One region of the Solwaraspora sp. WMMA2056 genome, then DNA from elsewhere that is predicted to be linked to it. Evidence: riboswitches for the same ligand, from Rfam matches in the RefSeq annotation. Region 1 holds a riboswitch; the other holds the start of a gene.
The links. A riboswitch is a leader RNA that binds a small molecule or an ion and turns the genes downstream of it on or off. The one in region 1 is predicted to bind cobalamin.
Positions count from the first base shown of each region.

Region 1 (3,398 bases):
CGGGGCGGTCGCCGATCCGGCTGTGCTGTCGTCGTCGCGGTCGGCACCCTCCCGGCCGGCACGGCTCTGACCTTCACGGCCGTCGCGGCGGGCACCCTCCTGGCCGTCGTGGCCTTCACCGTCACGGCCGTCGCCGCCGCCGTCGGCCGCCTGCGGTGGGGGTCCGTCCGCGCGGGTCGGCGGCGTACCGTCCGGCGGTGCGGGACGTCCCGGGGGCGGAGGTGCGGGGTCCGGATCGTCGTCGGGACACTCGTCACGCAACACCTCGTCGAGACGCTGCGCGTCGGCACCGGGCGGATCCAGCGGATCCCGTCGCCGCCGGTGTGGCAGGGCCAGCCGTGCGGCGTCGGCGACCTCGGCGGCGCTGACCGCCGGCAGGTCACGCCAGGCGGCCAGGGCCACGGCGGCACGGGCCATCACGATGTCCGCCCGCAGCCCGTCCACCTGGTACGCCAGACAGATCCGGGCGATCCGGTCGATCTCCGCGTCCGGCAGGGTCACCGCCGGCAGGGCGGACCGCGCCACGCGTACCCGCTGTGCGAGGTCGTCGTCGGCGGACCGCCAGCGGGCCGCGAAGGCCGCCGGGTCGGCCTCGTACGCCAGCCGCCGACGCACCACCTCGGCCCGGTCGGCCACCTGCGTCGGCGCGGTCACCGAGACGACCAACCCGAAGCGGTCCAACAGCTGCGGGCGCGGCTCCCCCTCCTCCGGGTTCATCGTGCCGACCAGCAGGAACCGGGCGGCGTGGCTGACCGACACCCCGTCGCGTTCGACGTGCGCGCGACCCATGGCCGCCGCGTCCAGCAGCAAATCGACCAGGTGGTCCGGCAGCAGGTTGACCTCGTCGACGTAGAGCAGGCCCCGGTGCGCGGCGGCGAGCAGCCCCGGCTCGTACGCCTTCACCCCGGCGCTGAGTACCCGCTGAATGTCCAACGTCCCGACCACCCGGTCCTCGGTGGCACCGACCGGCAACTCGACCAGCGCCGCCGGCCCGCGTCGGGCGGTGATCGGCCCAGTGTGCGGACCATCGGGGCAGGCCGGGTCGGTGGCCGCCGGGTCGCAGCCGAACCGGCAGCCGGCGACCCGATCGACCGGCGGCAGCAGGCTGGCCAGGGCCCGGACCATCGTCGACTTCGCGGTGCCCTTCTCGCCACGGATCAGCACCCCGCCGATGCCGGGGTGCACCGCCGCGAGCAGCAGGGCCTGCCGCAGCTCGGGCAGGCCGACGATGGCGGTGAACGGGTACGGCGTCATGCCGGGCACCGACTGGTGCGCATGGTGAATCCCTTCCGCGGGTGTCCACGCCCGCGTGCCGGTGGACCAGGGAGCGGCCGGAGTCTCCTGGCTGCCGGATCGACATCACGTCCCGAGCCTTCCCGCCGTCGTGGCAGTGGCTGTCTCATGGGGACGTGACTCCCCGGTCACAGTGGCGGGACCGCCCCGGATTCGCACCGGGTTCCTCCGCGTACCGCTCGTGCCGGCCATGCTCCCCCACCACTCGGGTCACCGTCAATGTGGCCCCGGTCCCTGCGCTGGTCGTGGCGGTGGGCATTGTCCGGCCGGGCGGACCGGCGGTACGCTGCGCGGGCCACGGTGTTCGGGAAGCCGGTGTGATTCCGGCGTGGTCCTCGCCACTGTGACCGGGGAGTGTCCGTTCCACCACGCCACTGGGCCGACGAAGACGGCTTGGGAAGGCGGGACGGCCGCGACGATCCGGGAGCCAGGAGACCGGCCGTGGCACGCACCGCATCGCCACGAGGCATGGACGAGAGGATTCCCTGGCATGACTGCACCTTCTGTCGGCGGCGAGGTCACCACCCCCGCCATCCGCGTACCGCTGGCCGGCTGGCTGCTGGCCGCCGTCGCGGCGGTCGTCATCTACCTGGTCGCGCAGGACAACGGGCTGGTGCTGGCCGGCGCCGCCGAGTTCGTGCACGAGTTCACCCACGACGGCCGGCACGCCCTCGGCGTCCCGTGCCACTGAGCGGGGGTCGGCTCACATGAGCGGTCACCCGTTCGGCACCGTACTGCGTCGTGGTCTGCTCGCCGGGCTCGCCGCCGGGGTGGCCGGCGCGGCGGCGGCCCTGCTGATCGTCGAACCCCGGATCGAATCGGCGCTGGTCGTCGAGGAGGGCCGGGCCGCGCCGGGCGGCGGCGGGCACGGCCACGAGGAGGAACTGGTCAGCCGGGGCGTGCAGGTCCTCGGTGGACTCGTCGCGACCGTCGCGGTCGAGGTCTGCCTGGCGGTGATCGTCGCCGTGGTCTTCGGCGCGACCCGGCACCTGCTGCCCGGCCGCGACGACTTCCGCCGGGTCGGGCTGCTGGCCGGGCTCGGCTTCGTCGTGGTGGCGTTGCTGCCGGCCATCCGTTTCCCGGCGAACCCGCCCGGCGTCGGTGACCCCGACACCGTCAACCAACGCACCGGCCAGTACCTGTCGTTCATCGTCGCGGCGGCGGCGGTCACCTGGCTGGCTCTGCTGGTGCACCGGCGGCTGGCCGCCTGGTCGCGGCCCGCGCCGTACCGGGCCGTGGTCGCGACGGTCGTCGCCGTCGTCGGCTACACGCTGCTGCTGACGCTCTGGCCGGCAACCGGCGTCGAGGTGCCGGGCGACATCCCGGCGGCGCTGCTGTGGGAGTTCCGCCTGGCGTCACTGGCACAGCTCGCCACGATGTGGACGGTCCTCGGGGTGGTGTTCGGGCTGCTGCTCACCCCCGCCCGCGCCGGCCACCGGCGGCCGGTCACCGCCGACGTCGCGTGACGGAGGGTGCCGACGCCGCACGTACACCACTGGGGCAGTCGGCCCGGGTGACGGTCTGCCGGGGATGCTGTTGCGGTACCCGCCGCAAGCACCCCGACGTGGACCATGACCGCCAGCTCGACGTTCTGCGCACGGCCGGAGCGGTGCAGGTGTCAGAGTGCCTGAATGCCTGCGACCGGTCCAACGTGGTCGTGGTCCAGCCGGCACCACTGGCGCGTCTGCTGGGGGCCCGGCCGGTCTGGCTGGGCGGGGTGCTCGACGACGCGGCGGTGTCCGCCGTCGCGCGGTGGGTCACCGCCGGCGGACCGGGGCTGGCCGCGCCTCCCGACCAACTCACCGGGCTGCGGTTCGCCGCCCCCCGGTGGGGCAGGTCGACCCCGGAGTCCTGACGACGTCGCGCCGTCGCCGGCCGCCGTTGCCTGCCAGCCGCGCCGCCGTTGCTTGCCAGCCGAGTGGTCGCGGCTGGCAAGCAACGCCCCCGAACGTTCACCTGCCTGCACGACGGTCGTCCGTCCCGGGCGGTTGCGGCAAGTTCCGTCCCGAACTGGTTGCATGATTGTGCAACCGCCCCGAGCCGTGGGCTTCTCCACGACCGCATGGCTGTGTTGAGCTGATGTCTGTGACACGGGGAACGCGGAC
Region 1 is NZ_CP128360.1:4,834,277-4,837,674, forward strand. It holds gene O7608_RS21780 (VWA domain-containing protein) at 1-1,254, opposite strand, end outside; cobalamin riboswitch at 1,335-1,462, opposite strand; cobalamin riboswitch at 1,575-1,751, shown strand; gene O7608_RS21785 (CbtB domain-containing protein) at 1,784-1,984, shown strand; gene O7608_RS21790 (CbtA family protein) at 2,001-2,759, shown strand; gene O7608_RS21795 (hypothetical protein) at 2,858-3,148, shown strand.

Region 2 (3,398 bases), 600 kb from region 1:
GGTCTCGGTGTCCGAGGAGACCTCGACGATCTCGGTGCACAGGTTGGACAGGTGCACCACGTTGCCCGGTTCCCCGGTCTGGTTGCACAGCAGGTTGGACCGGTCCTTGAAGGTCATCCAGCCGTTGCCGGTCTGTGCCAGGGTGCGCATCATCCGTCCGTACAGGTCGCGGGCGGGAACCTGGCGCACGGCGAGCCCGGCGGCCTCGGCGGCCCGGTACGCGGTGTCGAACTCGGCGCCGTACAGGTCGGGCAACTGCGGTACGTCGGCCGGGTTGAACAGCGACCACGTCGCGTCGGCGTCGACCCGGCGCATGAACTCGTCGCAGATCCAGTTGGCCAGGTTGAGGTTGTGGGTGCGCCGGGCGTCCTCGCCGGTGTTGTCCCGCAGCTCCAGGAACTCCTCGATGTCGGCGTGCCACGGCTCCAGGTAGACGCAGGCCGCGCCCTTGCGTCGGCCGCCCTGGTTGACGGCGGCCACCGAGGCGTCCAGGGTGCGCAGCCACGGCACGATCCCGTTGGACAGTCCGTTGGTGCCCCGGATCAGCGCACCCCGCGAGCGGATCCGGGACCAGGAGATGCCGATCCCACCGGCGTACTTGGACAGCTTCGCCACCTGGGCGTACCGGTCGTAGATCGAGTCGAGCTCGTCGCGGGGGGAGTCGACCAGGAAGCACGACGACATCTGGGTGTGCCGGGTGCCGGAGTTGAACAGCGTCGGCGAGCTGGGCAGGTACGCCAGCGACGACATCAGCCGGTAGAAGTCGACCGCTTCGGTCGGGGTGTCGGACAGTCCGCAGGCCACCCGCAGCAGCCAGTACTGCGGTGTCTCGACCACCTGTCGGTTGGTGGGGTGGCGCAGCAGGTAGCGGTCGTAGACGGTCCGCAGCCCGAAGTACTCGAACCGGCGGTCGGCGGCCGGGTCGGTGGCGGCGTCGAGGTCGGCGGCGTGCTCGGCGACGAACCGGGCCGTCTCGTCACCGACGAGTCCGTGGGTGTGCCCGAGTCGGATCGCCTGGCTGAACGAGCCGATGCCCTGCCGGCGGACCTCGGTGCCGATCTGGTCGGCGAGCAGCCGGGCGGCCAGGCGGGAGTACTGCGGGTCCTCGCCGATCAGGTCGGCTGCGGTCTGGATCAGCAGCCGGGTCAACTCGGCGGTGGTGATGCCGTCGTAGAGACCGCTGAGCGTCCTGGCCGCGACCCGCCCCGGGTCGACGTCGGCGAGGCCGTCGGCGTGGCGCCGTACCGCGTCGCGGAGTCGGTCGGGGTCGACCGGCGTGGCGGTCCCCGCTCGGTCGCGGATTCGGGTCGGCTGCTGACCGGGCGTGGCCGCCGGTGCGGTAGCGGCGGGATGTGTGACGACGGTCACCTGTGGTGCCTCCTGGCATCGCCTCGTGGGAGGCCGGGCGGGCAGGCAGACGGGCGCGAACGCGCGATGGCCAACGCGTCGCAGCCGTCGGCCGTCCCGCGCGGCGATCGGACCACCGGGTACGCGTTCGGCGTATCCGGCACAACGGCAGGTCTTCGGACTTGTGGGCCGGACCGGACATGCCGGTCACCTACTGGCCGTCACTTCCCAGGCCGGGGTGGCCCAGTGTGCTCGACGGCGGTCGTTCCCACTCACCGCTGCGGGGCAGTCCCGGATTCGCGCCGGGTTCCCTGTTGCCTCGGCCGGGCTGGCTGCCCGGCCGAACCAGTTGCGTCCGGGACTATATCTGGTGGGTGGCTTCGCGGTAGGCACCTACATGTCGTGTCGGGGTGTCGCGTATTTCACTTGGCACTCCGGGTTGTCGCCGACAGCTTCCCGATATATCGTGAACGTATCAACGATCCTTCAGTGGAGGTTTACATGAGACGCGACAGATCACGGGGTGGCCCAGGGGCCTTCCTGCGCGGCGCCGGGTTCCCACCCTTCGGGCCCGGCTTCGGTGGACCCGGCGGACCGGGCGGGCCATTCGGGCCCGGCGGCCCGTTCGGTGGCCGGGGCATGGGCGGCGGTGGCCGAGGTGGCGGTCGGCGGCGGCGACCCAACGTGCGGGCCGCGGTGCTGGCCCTGCTCGTCGACGGGCCGATGCACGGCTACGAGATGATCCAGGAACTGGACTCCCGCACCGGGGGCGCCTGGCGCCCCAGCCCCGGCTCCATCTATCCCACCCTGCAACTACTCGAGGACGAGGGCCTGATCGTCGGCACTGCCGAAGGCGCCGGCGGCGGACGCAAGCGCTACGCGCTCACCGACGCCGGTCGGCCCGAGGCCGAGCAGGCGGCGCAGGCCGCCCCGTGGACCGAGCTCGCCCCGGAGACCGTCGACAGCTGGCACGATGTGCGCGAGTCCGGGATGCAGACGATGCAGGTGCTGCGGCACGTGCTGATGAACGGCAACGCGGAGCAGCGCGAGCGGGCGGTCCGGGTGCTCGACGAGACCCGCCGCAAGCTCTACGGCATCCTCGCCGAAACCGACGACGCCGGCCCGGGTCGGTCTCAAGACGGTTGAGGTGGTGGTGTCGATCCGGCCGGTCGCCGATCGTCGTTACCGCAGATGGCGACGTACGCCTCAGCGAGGAGAACCATGAAGTACATGCTGCTGTTCGTCAGCGCGCCCACCGACGCCCCCGAGCCGACCGTGCCGCAGTGCACGGTCGAGGACTGGATGGCGTACGACAAGGAGATGAAGGACGCCGGGATCTGGGTCAGCGGCAACGCCCTGGCCGACCTGACCACCTGCACGTCGGTGAAGGTCGACCCCGACGGGCAACGGGTCGTCACCGACGGGCCGTTCGCCGAAGCCCGCGAGGTGCTCGGCGGGTACGACATCATCGACGTGCCGGACCTCGACGTCGCCCTGGACTGGGCGGCCCGCTCGCCCGGTGCCCGCGACGGCGGGTCCGTGCAGGTGCGGCCGGTCGCCGACTTCGGGATGTGAGCGCGGATGGTCACCGACGGGCGGCGGGAGCACCATGGCGACGAGGAAGCCGTCGCCGCGGTGCGGACCTCGGTGGAGGCCGTGTTCCGGGAGGAGCACGGCCGGCTGCTCGCCACCCTGGTACGCCGCTTCGGTGACCTGCACCTGGCCGAGGAGGTCGCCGCCGAGGCAGTCGAGGCGGCCCTGCGGCACTGGCCGGTCTCCGGCGTACCGACCCGACCCGGCGCCTGGCTGCTGACCACCGCCCGGCGCCGGGCGGTCGACCGGATCCGGCGCGACCGCAACCTGGCACTACGGCTGGCCGTCCTGCAGGCCGAGGCGGACCGGGCCGATCCGGCGCCGGCGGCCGACGGCGACCAGGAGTTGCCAGACGACCGCCTGGCGCTCTTCTTCACCTGCGCCCACCCGGCGCTGACCGCGCAGGACCGGGTGGCGCTGACCCTCCGCTGCCTGGCCGGGCTGACCACCGCCGAGGT
Region 2 is NZ_CP128360.1:5,434,192-5,437,589, reverse strand. It holds gene O7608_RS24510 (ribonucleoside-diphosphate reductase subunit alpha) at 1-1,413, opposite strand, end outside; cobalamin riboswitch at 1,498-1,713, opposite strand; gene O7608_RS24505 (PadR family transcriptional regulator) at 1,849-2,493, shown strand; gene O7608_RS24500 (YciI family protein) at 2,569-2,922, shown strand; gene O7608_RS24495 (RNA polymerase sigma factor) at 2,929-3,398, shown strand, end outside.
Region 2: linked by a shared signal. The riboswitch ahead of O7608_RS24510 (ribonucleoside-diphosphate reductase subunit alpha) and the one ahead of O7608_RS21780 (VWA domain-containing protein) in region 1 are both predicted to bind cobalamin.